DNA from 3 places in the Providencia xihuensis genome. Region 2 is predicted to be linked to each of the others. Evidence: predicted binding sites of a transcription regulator. Region 2 holds the regulator's gene; each other region holds the start of a gene.
The links. The regulator LexA, encoded in region 2, represses DNA repair genes until DNA is damaged. The targets are predictions, from matches to a motif close to TNCTGTATGTACATACAGNA.

Region 1: a site for LexA is predicted at 2,202-2,221, ahead of uvrA (excinuclease ABC subunit UvrA). Genes of this name have one in related genera too.
Region 3: a site for LexA is predicted at 1,503-1,522, ahead of ACE2AL_RS12585 (metal-dependent hydrolase). Genes of this name have one in related genera too.

The regions. Positions count from the first base shown of each region.
Region 1 covers NZ_CP169565.1:592,325-596,146, reverse strand. The annotation lists gene ACE2AL_RS02555 (MFS transporter) at 1-393, shown strand, start outside; gene ACE2AL_RS02550 (helix-turn-helix domain-containing protein) at 648-1,055, shown strand; gene ACE2AL_RS02545 (single-stranded DNA-binding protein) at 1,312-1,833, opposite strand; gene uvrA (excinuclease ABC subunit UvrA) at 2,283-3,822, shown strand, end outside.
Region 2 covers NZ_CP169565.1:474,900-478,721, reverse strand. The annotation lists gene ACE2AL_RS02095 (TonB-dependent receptor plug domain-containing protein) at 1-247, shown strand, start outside; gene zur (zinc uptake transcriptional repressor Zur) at 516-1,037, shown strand; gene lexA (transcriptional repressor LexA) at 1,219-1,836, opposite strand; gene ACE2AL_RS02080 (diacylglycerol kinase) at 1,974-2,348, opposite strand; gene plsB (glycerol-3-phosphate 1-O-acyltransferase PlsB) at 2,475-3,822, shown strand, end outside.
Region 3 covers NZ_CP169565.1:2,790,932-2,794,753, reverse strand. The annotation lists gene ACE2AL_RS12590 (L-cystine transporter) at 1-731, opposite strand, end outside; gene ACE2AL_RS12585 (metal-dependent hydrolase) at 912-1,487, opposite strand; gene hxpB (hexitol phosphatase HxpB) at 1,679-2,344, opposite strand; gene ACE2AL_RS12575 (YniB family protein) at 2,710-3,249, shown strand; gene ACE2AL_RS12570 (fructosamine kinase family protein) at 3,546-3,822, opposite strand, start outside.

The DNA.
Region 1 (3,822 bases), 120 kb from region 2:
TCATTTTTCACAGGGACATTAATTCAGCATTTAGGGGCAAAACGCATTATTTTATGTGGCATCATTTTATTGATTTTATCTGCTGTGATGAATTTACTAGGTAATGGTTTTTATCACTATTTGCTCTCTGGTATTTTTGTTGGGATAGCTTGGAATTTACTTTTAATCAGCACCACCAATTTACTGCCCCACAGCTATGAAGTTCATGAAAGAGCAAAAGTGCAAGGAACAACTGATTTTCTGATCTACTTTTTTGGCGGCATTGGCAGCCTCGGGGCTGGCATTCTCTTTTTCACCATTGGCTGGCAAGCGATGAATATACTATCCATTATAATTTCCATCGCTATTTTGCTCAGTTTTTGGAGACTTAAAAAATATATTCCAACACACTGATCCGTATGAACTGTCTCGATCCTGGTGATTGTAATGCTTATTGTAGGATCGAGGTTCAGTTATCACTCGTTTTACTCGATTCCTGATAAATATATTATCTTAAGGCAAACACTACTGGTTAGAGATTAATTAAAATTTGCTATTAATGTCATTTAACAAATTAACAGCCTGTATTCCTATTTGTTTAGTATTTATTTATTGGCTGTTTACTTAATGAAGGATATGATTAAAAAGTAACTCGTAGGAAAAACATTATGTATAAAGAAATCCCTGTTCCCTATAATGGGAAATACACAGAATTTCAATCTACAGTTGTTAATGAAATAATAGTTTGGATTGAAATGAACTTAACCAGTCGTCTATTACTGGATGATATTGCACTAAAATCTGGATATACAAAATGGCATTTACAAAGAGTGTTTCGTAAGGTTGTCGGGATACCTTTAGGTGAATATATTCGTCGAAGGCGGATTTGTGAAGCAGCAAAAGACCTCTGCACCACAGAACTACAAGTAATTGATATTGCATTAAAATACCAATTTGACTCCCAGCAATCATTTGCAAAGCGATTCCGCGCTTATTTAGGTACGTCGCCATCAGTCTACCGAATTTCCGGTGAAAGTCAGAATGACCCTTTACTACTGGAACCTAAAGTAGCCTGATACGCAATATGAAAATAAAATTTGTACTTACCCTTTTTATTCCACCTTCAATACAAAGCTCCAAGTAAGTTAATTACTGGAGCTTTTTTATTATTTATTTTTGATAAAAAAATTAATAATCCCTTAAGGTTTATAACCATTTTTTATTTTATTATCTTAATAAAAAATTTTTATTTGATAGTTATATTTAAAATATAAAAGAATAAAGGCTTCACGAGGAAGCCTTTTATATATTTATAGTTATTAAAATAACAAATTAAAACGGGATATCGTCATCGAAATCCATTGGTGGCTCATTATTTTGTGGTGCTGGCGCTTGTGAGCGTGCAGGTGCAGCACCGCCACCACTGAATTGTTGTGCAGCTTGTGGCTGTTGAGGTTGACCCCAACCACCTTGACCACCTTGGCCTTGTGATGGCGCATCACCGCCACGACCACCTAACATTTGCATAGAACCGCCAATATTCACAACCACTTCCGTCGTGTAGCGATCTTGACCGCTTTGGTCTTGCCATTTGCGCGTTTGCAAAGACCCTTCGATATAGACTTGTGAACCTTTTTTCAAGTATTCACCTGCAACTTCAGCTAATTTGCCGAAAATCACCACGCGATGCCATTCAGTTTTTTCACGCATCTCGCCAGTTTGCTTATCGCGCCAGCTTTCAGAAGTTGCCAGAGTCAGGTTTGCCACAGCTCCGCCGTTAGGCATATAACGGATTTCAGGATCTTGCCCTAGGTTACCGATAAGAATTACTTTATTTACGCCTCTGCTGGCCATTTATTGCTCCTGATGCATTGAATTTTAATCTCTGGATTAGCCTTGAAGTTTACCAATGACCGAACTGATTTGCACCAACAATTGAAATTGCATATTTAAACTTGCGAAACGCTTTCCAAAATTAAGTGAAATCCCAGAGCACTTTTTTCAGTATAGACACAAAATTATTCTCTCAGTAGCACGCCTTCCAACAAATTATTTTTCCCCTTGAATTTGTTTGTAATTTTGTATTTTTCACCTCAAAACATTCGATTCTGAATACAGCTAGTCGGTAAATGAATGCATCGTAGGGAGCTTACTACTACGCAACTAAGCGCAGCCAACAACACAGCGAATTTAAATCGGTACAGGCCAGAAAATATAACGAGTACTGTATATCCATTCAGGGAAAAATATGTGATAATGATCGCTTGCGATTGTTCAATATCAAATCATCCGGGAAGTGGTAAATGGATAATATCGAAGTCCGCGGCGCACGCACGCATAATCTGAAGAACATCAATCTCGTTATTCCTCGTGATAAACTGATTGTTATCACGGGTTTGTCAGGCTCTGGAAAATCCTCTTTAGCCTTTGATACCCTGTATGCAGAGGGCCAGCGCCGGTATGTTGAGTCACTTTCTGCCTACGCGCGCCAGTTCCTGTCCTTAATGGAAAAGCCTGATGTAGACCATATTGAAGGGCTCTCTCCTGCGATTTCGATTGAACAAAAGTCCACTTCACATAACCCACGTTCTACCGTGGGAACCATCACTGAAATTCATGACTATTTGCGGTTATTGTTTGCGCGGGTTGGTGAGCCTCGCTGCCCTGATCATGATATTCCATTAGCAGCGCAAACCGTCAGCCAGATGGTTGATAATGTTTTAGCGCAGCCAATGGATCGCCGTATGATGTTACTTGCTCCCGTCGTCAAAGATCGTAAAGGGGAACACGTTAAATTACTCGATAACTTAGCGAGCCAAGGTTATATCCGCGCACGCATTGACGGGGAAGTTTGCGATCTTTCTGATCCCCCTAAACTCGAATTACAGAAAAAGCACACCATTGAAGTCGTGGTTGATCGCTTTAAAATCCGCGATGACATCGCGCAACGTTTAGCTGAGTCATTTGAAACCGCGCTAGAGCTTTCTGGTGGTACCGCTGTTGTTGCCGATATGGACGATCCACAAGCAGAAGAGCTGGTCTTCTCTGCAAACTTTGCGTGTTCCGTTTGTGGCTATAGCATGGTGGAACTAGAACCGCGTCTGTTTTCCTTTAATAACCCAGCTGGGGCTTGCCCAAGCTGTGATGGTTTAGGCGTTCAGCAATTTTTTGACCCTGAACGCGTGTTACAAAACACAGAAATTTCTTTAGCAGGCGGCGCTATTCGCGGCTGGGATCGTCGTAACTTTTATTATTTCCAGATGCTAATGTCATTGGCTGAGCACTATAAGTTTGATGTTGAAGCCCCTTATGATTCACTCAGCCCTGCAGTGCAAAAAATCATTTTGTACGGTTCAGGCAAAGAAACCATTGAGTTTAAATATCGTAATGATCGCGGGGATATTACCGTTCGCCGCCATCCATTCGAAGGTGTTCTCAATAATATGGAGCGCCGTTATAAAGAAACCGAATCCACCGCCGTTCGTGAAGAACTCGCAAAATATATCAGTAACCGCCCTTGTGTTTCCTGTAATGGAACGCGTTTACGTAAAGAAGCACGCTTTGTATTTGTTGAAAACACCACGTTACCTGAAATCGCAGATTACAGTATTGGCCATGCGATGGAGTTTTTCCAAAACTTAAAACTCAGTGGCCAGCGCGCGCAAATTGCTGAAAAAGTACTGAAAGAAATTGGTGACCGCCTTAAATTCTTAGTTAACGTTGGCTTAAACTACTTAAGTTTGTCACGTTCCGCAGATACCTTATCAGGTGGTGAAGCACAGCGTATTCGCCTTGCTAGCCAAATTGGTGCAGGTTTAGTGGGTGTGATGTATGTGCTTGATG
Region 2 (3,822 bases):
TACCCCTTACGAACCGTTTAGTATTACGGTGACTGAAGAAGCCAGAAGCTGGGCATTTAACTATGTGGATGCTGAAAGTAAAGTGCGCGGATTTGCTAAAACTGACCTGCGTTTAGATTATGACTTAGGGCAAGGCGTTTCCGTCAATAGCTCAGTGAATAACTTATTTGATAAGTCTTATGAATATACCAATGGCTATATTGAAGAAGGTCGCAACTATTGGTTAGGTATTGAATATAAATACTAACCCATAATATATTAGGCAGAGATTTAATTCTTTGCCTAATATTTATTATCGTATCTATAGAATTCCAATATTTATTATTAATAAATAAAAATATATTCATTGTTTTCTCCATTTATTATTTCTTTTATTTTTCATTTTTATCTAACAAAATTCAGTTGAGTACATGCCCTTCTCCCTTCTACTTTCTCTTTTCAAGCTATTTCAGTCAGAAAACTATGATAAACTTGTTCCTATAGTCGATACTTAGTTTTCGAAGTTGGAGTCAAAAATGAAAAAAATGAGTGAAGATAAGATACTTGTGATGGCAGAGCGTATCTGCCAATCAAGGGGCGTTAGATTGACTCCACAGAGAGAAACCGTGTTACGTCTTATTGCACAGCAACACGGAGCTATCAGTGCCTACGATTTATTAGATTTGCTGCGTGAAGTTGAACCACAAGCAAAACCACCCACTGTTTACCGTGGGCTTGAGTTTTTAATGGAGCAAGGCTTTATTCATAAAATAGAGTCAACCAACAGCTACGTTGTTTGCCATCACTTTGATAACCCAAGTCATATCTCAGTGATGCTAATTTGTGATCATTGCGGTAGTGTGACTGAAAGTGATTGCGCAACAATAGAAGCCGCCATTATTAGCCTAGCGGAAACTAATCAGTTCCGTTTAAGGCATACTGTTGTGGAAAACCATGGTTTATGTAAAAAGTGTGATGAAATTGATAGCTGCAAAGACCACGCACACTGTAGCCATGACCATGAGCAACCGATCACTGCAAAAAAAAGTAGCAAATAACGTTGTAGAATCCACGACATTACTTATATAAGAAAAGAATACGAAAAGTAGTATAAAAAAGGATATAAAAGATAAGAACTAAGTAAAGCAGGCAGATCTCTATACATCAATGTGAAATCTGCCAGCAATAATGGAAAAATCAAACAAGCAGCGCGCCGCTACCTACCTGATAATCTAAGAATTAATACCAATCACTATTACGGATCACCCCAACTGCTAAACCCTCAATGGTGAAGCTTTGCTCGCGTAAATCGACAACAATCGGCGCAAACTCAGGATTTTCAGCGATTAACTCAACACGATTACCTTGTTGTTTAAAACGTTTAACAGTCACTTCATCATCAATGCGCGCAACAATCACTTGGCCATTATGCGCATTTTGTGTTTTATGAACTGCTAATAAGTCACCGTCCATAATACCGATGTCTTTCATCGACATACCATTCACACGTAATAGGAAATCTGCGTGAGGTTTGAAAAGTTCAGGATCAACCTGATAATGACTTTCAATATGTTCTTGTGCCAATAAAGGTTCGCCAGCGGCAACGCGCCCAATCAAAGGTAACCCTTGATCTTCAGCCTCTTCTTCAAGAAGTAGACGGATGCCTCGTGATGCCCCAGAAACAATTTCAATTACACCCTTGCGAGCCAAGGCTTTTAAATGTTCTTCTGCCGCATTAGGCGAACGAAAACCAAGACTTGCTGCTATTTCAGCACGTGTAGGAGGCATACCTGTTTGCGAAATGTGGTCACGCACCAGATCATAAACCTGCTGTTGTCGAGCCGTCAGTGCTTTCATTCCGTTCCCCTGTTTGTTTATACAGTCAAGCTGTGAGTATATACAGGTAAATGAAGATTTGAAACAGTTAAATTGCTGAATTTAGGCATTTGCTATCGATTGACTCTCTTTTCTCGACTCTAAACAACGTTTATTGGCTAGGCAGAAAAATAACGCTGCCATAAAATCAGTGCCCATATAAATAACGCTAAACCAATACTGATGAATACAGCCGCTGACCCAATATCTTTAGCGCGCCCTGAAAGTTCATGATATTCACTGCCAATACGATCAACAACAGCTTCTATTGCACTATTTAGTAACTCGACGATAGCCACCAGCACAACGGAGCTGATCAGCAATATTCTATCCACGTAACTGATATCTAAGCAAAAGGCGATAATAATCGCAATGACTGCGGCAACAGACTCCTGCCTAAATGCCGCTTCATTTATCCAAGCCGCTTTTAACCCCTTAAGGGAGTACCCTGCTGCTTTAATCACGCGGGTAAAACCCTTAGTTTGACTTGCCATATTTATTCCTTAAAAAATTCAAACAATAATCGATTTTTACAGTCAAAGTGAATCGTCAGTAACAGATCTACCAGTGGATTTCTGGTATGATTGAGCAGCATTGTTAACAAGAGGCTATAATCATTTATGTCACTATGGCGTAAAATATATTACAACACGTTGAATTTACCACTTAAATTATTGGTAAAAAGTAAACTAATTCCATCGGACCCAATTACAGAGCTGCAGCTTGATACCAACAGGCCAACGCTGTATGTATTGCCTTATCACTCTAAGTCCGACCTCCTAACGCTACGGCATCAATGCTTGGCTATCGGTCTGCCTGACCCTTTGGTTGATAACGACATCAATGGAACAAAGCTTCCTGCTTATGTGTTTATCGATGATGGCCCACGCGTATTTCGTTATTACTCACCAGATCCGCGTAAAGATTCCGTCAAAACATTCCATGCGTATTTAGATTTGCATAAAAACAATCCGAATCTGGATATTCAAATGCTCCCTGCATCGGTTATGTTTGGGCGCTCTCCAGGTCGTGAAGGGCATACCCCTGCACCACCACTGAAGCTATTAAACGGAGTGCAAAAATTCTTTGCTGTCCTGTGGTTAGGTCGTGATAGCTTTGTTCGCCTATCGCCCCCCGTTTCCATCGGGAAAATGGCGCAAGACCACGGCACAGATACCATTATTGCGAATAAATTAGCGCGTGTCGCCCGCATTCACTATTCCCGCCAACGCCTTGCGGCTGTCGGCCCGAAATTGCCCGCACGCTATGAACTATTCAATAAGCTTTTGACCTCAAAAGCGATTGAAAAAGCAGTCGAAGATGAAGCACGCAGTAAAAAAATTCCACTGAAAAAAGCACAGCAAAATGCGGTGAATATGATGGAAGAAATTGCTGCGAACTTCTCCTATGAAGCCGTGCGTTTAACTGACCGTGTACTGAGCTGGACATGGAACCGCCTCTATCAAGGCATTAATGTGCAGCATGCTGAGCGCGTTCGCCAATTAGCGCAAGATGGCCATGAAATTGTGTATGTGCCTTCCCACCGAAGCCACATGGACTACCTATTGCTGTCTTATGTTCTTTATCATCAAGGCTTAGTCCCGCCGCATATCGCCGCAGGGATCAACTTGAATTTTTGGCCAGCTGGCCCAATTTTCCGCCGCCTTGGTGCCTTCTTTATCCGCCGCACCTTTAAAGGAAATAAACTCTATTCCACGGTTTTCCGTGAGTATTTAAGTGAGTTATTTGCTCGCGGTTACTCTATTGAGTATTTTGTTGAAGGTGGACGTTCCCGAACTGGCCGTTTATTACAGCCAAAAACGGGAACGCTATCAATGACACTGCAAGCCATGCTACGTGGTGATTCGCGCCCTATCACTATCGTACCTATCTATATTGGTTATGAACATGTGATGGAAGTAGGCACTTACGCAAAAGAGCTGCGCGGTGCAGAAAAAGAGAAAGAAG
Region 3 (3,822 bases), 2.1 Mb from region 2:
AGGGCCATGACACCGTAAGGTGTTAAACGCATGACCAAACGAACTAATTTCATTGCCCAAGCTTGCATAACATCAATTGCCGCTAACGCTTTTTCACCGCGCTCTTTATCGTCTTTAAACAGTTGTAATGCAGCTACCCCTAAGAAGGCTGCAAAAATAACCACACTAATAATTGATGTCGGGTTTGCTCCAGTTAAATCCGCAAATGGATTTTTTGGAATAAACGATAAAATCAGTTGCGGTACGGTTAAATCAGAAACTTTACCAATATAGTTAGTTTCAATGGCGCTTAAACGTGCAGTTTCTGACTGACCTTGTACTAAGCCTTCTGCAGTCAGGCCAAACAGGTTGGCAATCAAAATACCGACTAGGGCTGCGATTGCGGTCGTTAACAGTAATGTTCCAATCGTTAAGAAACTAATTTTGCCCAAGGAAGACGCTTTGTGCAGTCTTGCAACAGCACTTAAGATAGATGCGAATACCAATGGCATAATCACCATTTGTAATAGCTGCACATAACCATTACCAACAATATTAAACCAAAGAATGGAGTCTTTTACTGTCTGGTGGCCGCTTCCGTAAACGAGATGCAGCACGACACCATAAGCGACACCAAAGACCAGACCGACTAACACTTTTTTAGACAGACTCCAGCCTTTTGCTCCCAGTTTTGCCAACAGTATCAGCAGTGCTACAAAGCCGAGCACATTAATAATTAGAGGAATATTCATTCCGAACTCCAAATCGTTTTTTATAAGGTATGTGACTAGCCCTTTAATCCTTATTAGTTATAAGGATTTAGTTGCTTCTAACAACTGGTTATATGATATCAACAGAGAAAACACATTTCTTATACTAAATAGTAATAAGATAGTATTATTCATGCTTACATTATATTACAAAACTGAAAATTATGTAGGGAAGCGTATATCTAGCTGATTTTGTATATATTTTATTACACTTTCTACCTGAGAATAAAAATCAAAGTGATACCCTGTAGGCAATAAGCAGGCACAAACCGTCAAAACGATTGCAATAAAACGTTCACTACGTTTGCTATTTTTGCCACGGATAATGGGAAAACAGAAACGTTGAGGTAATGGCCATAAAAATGGCACCCCTGACGGTGTTAGCATATCAGCGACTAAATGGCTCAAATAGCCTAATAAAAAAGCGTGAATGAGGTCATTAGGAATAGGCCATTGCACGGGGATCCACTGATAACATGAAAGCATTAATAACAACCATGCAAGTAAGCTATGAGTGAAACCGCGGTGACCACATAGCTTAGAAATGGGAAGTGAAAAAATACGTAGTAGCCGTCCAGGTAGAGAAGATGGATGATCAATATCGGGTAATAATGCACCTAATAACGCGCCTGGAACCAAGTGCAGCCAATCACCTTGAGCAAGCTCAGGGGTGACTTGGAGTTTATGGGCCATTATCAAAGAGGCGACGGAAAAAAGCAGATGCCCTTCAGCGGTCATGGTGGATAAAATACCATCTGTTTATCTATACAGTTAATTGGCAGTATAAAGTGTTTGAAAAGAATAAGATAGAGGAGACAAGGTAAAAAAACTCTTATTTATTAGCAAATAAGGAAAGGATTTAATATTTTTTGGTTATTCCCCTACCTAAGTCAGATAGGGGTGAACATAAATTACACACATGGCTATAACTAGCGTAAATGTTTTGATTCTAATTCATTTAGAGAGCTTAATTTAATATCCGCTAAACCAAAACGTGGATCATTAAAGTGTTTGCTATCTGGCACGACAATAGAGCGCATTCTCGCGGCTTTGGCTGAAATCATACCATTAAATGAATCTTCTAAAGATGCACAATGAATTGGTTTGGTTGATAGTGCAGAAGCAGCTTTCAGATAAACTTCAGGGTGTGGTTTACTCAATGGTAAGTCAGCCGCTGAAATGACAGCAGAAAAATAGTCGCGAATATCCAGCAGATTTAACACTTTTTCAAGCATATACAATGGTGATGCAGATGCCAGTGCAATTTTTAAATCCATTGAACGACACAGTTCCATAGCATGTTGCACACCAGGTAAAATAGGGCGGGTTTCTTCAACTAAGCCCACAACGCGGTCGATAATCCGTTGTTTGGCTTCTTGTTGGCTGCATCCATGCCAAGGTGAGGCTTGGTACCAAAGCTCAACAACATGGTCAATACGTAAACCCAAAGTATCAGGCAGAGTGTTGGCAATCGCAAGGTCAACGCCTAACTGTGAAAAGACCTCAAGTTCAGCTTGCTCCCAAAAAGGTTCCGAATCGATCAATAAACCATCCATATCAAAAATAACGGATTGGATGGGAAGGTTATGGTACATGTTAAAACTCCATTCATGTAAACCCTATTGCCAATAAGCTTTACCCTTGTGGCAGTAGGAATTAAGGGAACTTACCCAGCGATAATAGTATTTATTTACTAACTGACTATGATATCAGCAAACGAACAAATATTCGTATTAATTGAATGGGTGATTGTAACAACTCAACACTAAAGCGAATAGGCACAGATGGTGAAAGTTGTTTATCTAATGTGTTTTTAAAAATGTTTAAAGTTCTGAAAGTTATTACACAATCATCATTTTACAAGGTAAATTTGGAGGCATTTAATAATTTCGGCTATTATTATCCCTGAAAAGTCACCATGAAAATTTATCGAGAATAATAACTCTGAGGAAGAGCAGTAATGAATTACCACAATGCTAATTATGTCGCAATCGGCAAACGTATTCTGGGTTGGGTTGTTTTTCTGGTAGCTTTAATTTCGACGTTGGCGTCTTTAGTTAAACTCGCGGGGATGAAAGGGCTGACAGGTGAGGGGATCAACGCTGTTGCCAATGATTTTATTAAACTAATGGCGGAAATGACACGGCAAACCACACCATTTTTAAATTTCTTCTGGAATAATTCGCCTGTACCACAAGTTGCCAATGGTTTTTCAGGTAGCAACCTTGGCTTTATTCTTATCTTTATCTTTATTTTTGTTGGTTTGGCTCTCAGTGCATCAGGGCTAAGAATGTACCGACAAATTAAATTTATTCGCGAAAGCCTTGAAGATCATGTGATTTTGGAAAAAGCCAAAGGTATCGAGCTGTCCAAAGCAGAGCTGGAAGCAAACGTCACCATTCCAAGGCACACCATTTTTACCCAATTTTTTATTCTTTATTTCTGGCCAGTTGTACTTTTAATAGGGCTGTATTTTATCCTTAAATTACTTAACTGGTAATTTTCGTCATACTTCGAACTGTAGCGGTGTTGGCCTCACTCAGCTACTTGGGTCACATACTTGTGTATGCTCCCCAAGCTATCTTCGTTTGCCGCCTAGCTACAGTCCGAATTATTTAGAAAATACGTTTTTGTCATACTTTGACCTGTAGCGGTGTTGGCTTAGTCACATACTTATGTATGTGATTAAGGGTGCCTTCGTTTGACGCCTAGCTGCAGTCCGAATTATTTAGAAAATACATTTTGGTCATACTTTGACCTGTAGCGATGTTGGCTTCACTTGCCTATTGTTCCTTTTTATTCCTTTAATAACAAATCAACTATCTTTTGGGCGTGCAGGTAGCTTTGCTCATTACCGAAAATATGGGCTTGATTAAGTAAATAATATAATTGGTAAATAGGCTGCCTATCTAAAAAGCCATTTGGCAGCGGCCAAACACTTTGGTAACCATCAATAATTTGAATGGGAATATTTTTATACAATGGCAACATCGCAATGTCGCATTCTCTATCACCCCAATAACACGCAGGATCATAAAGAACTCCATCGATTTGATGGGTAATGGCACAGTTA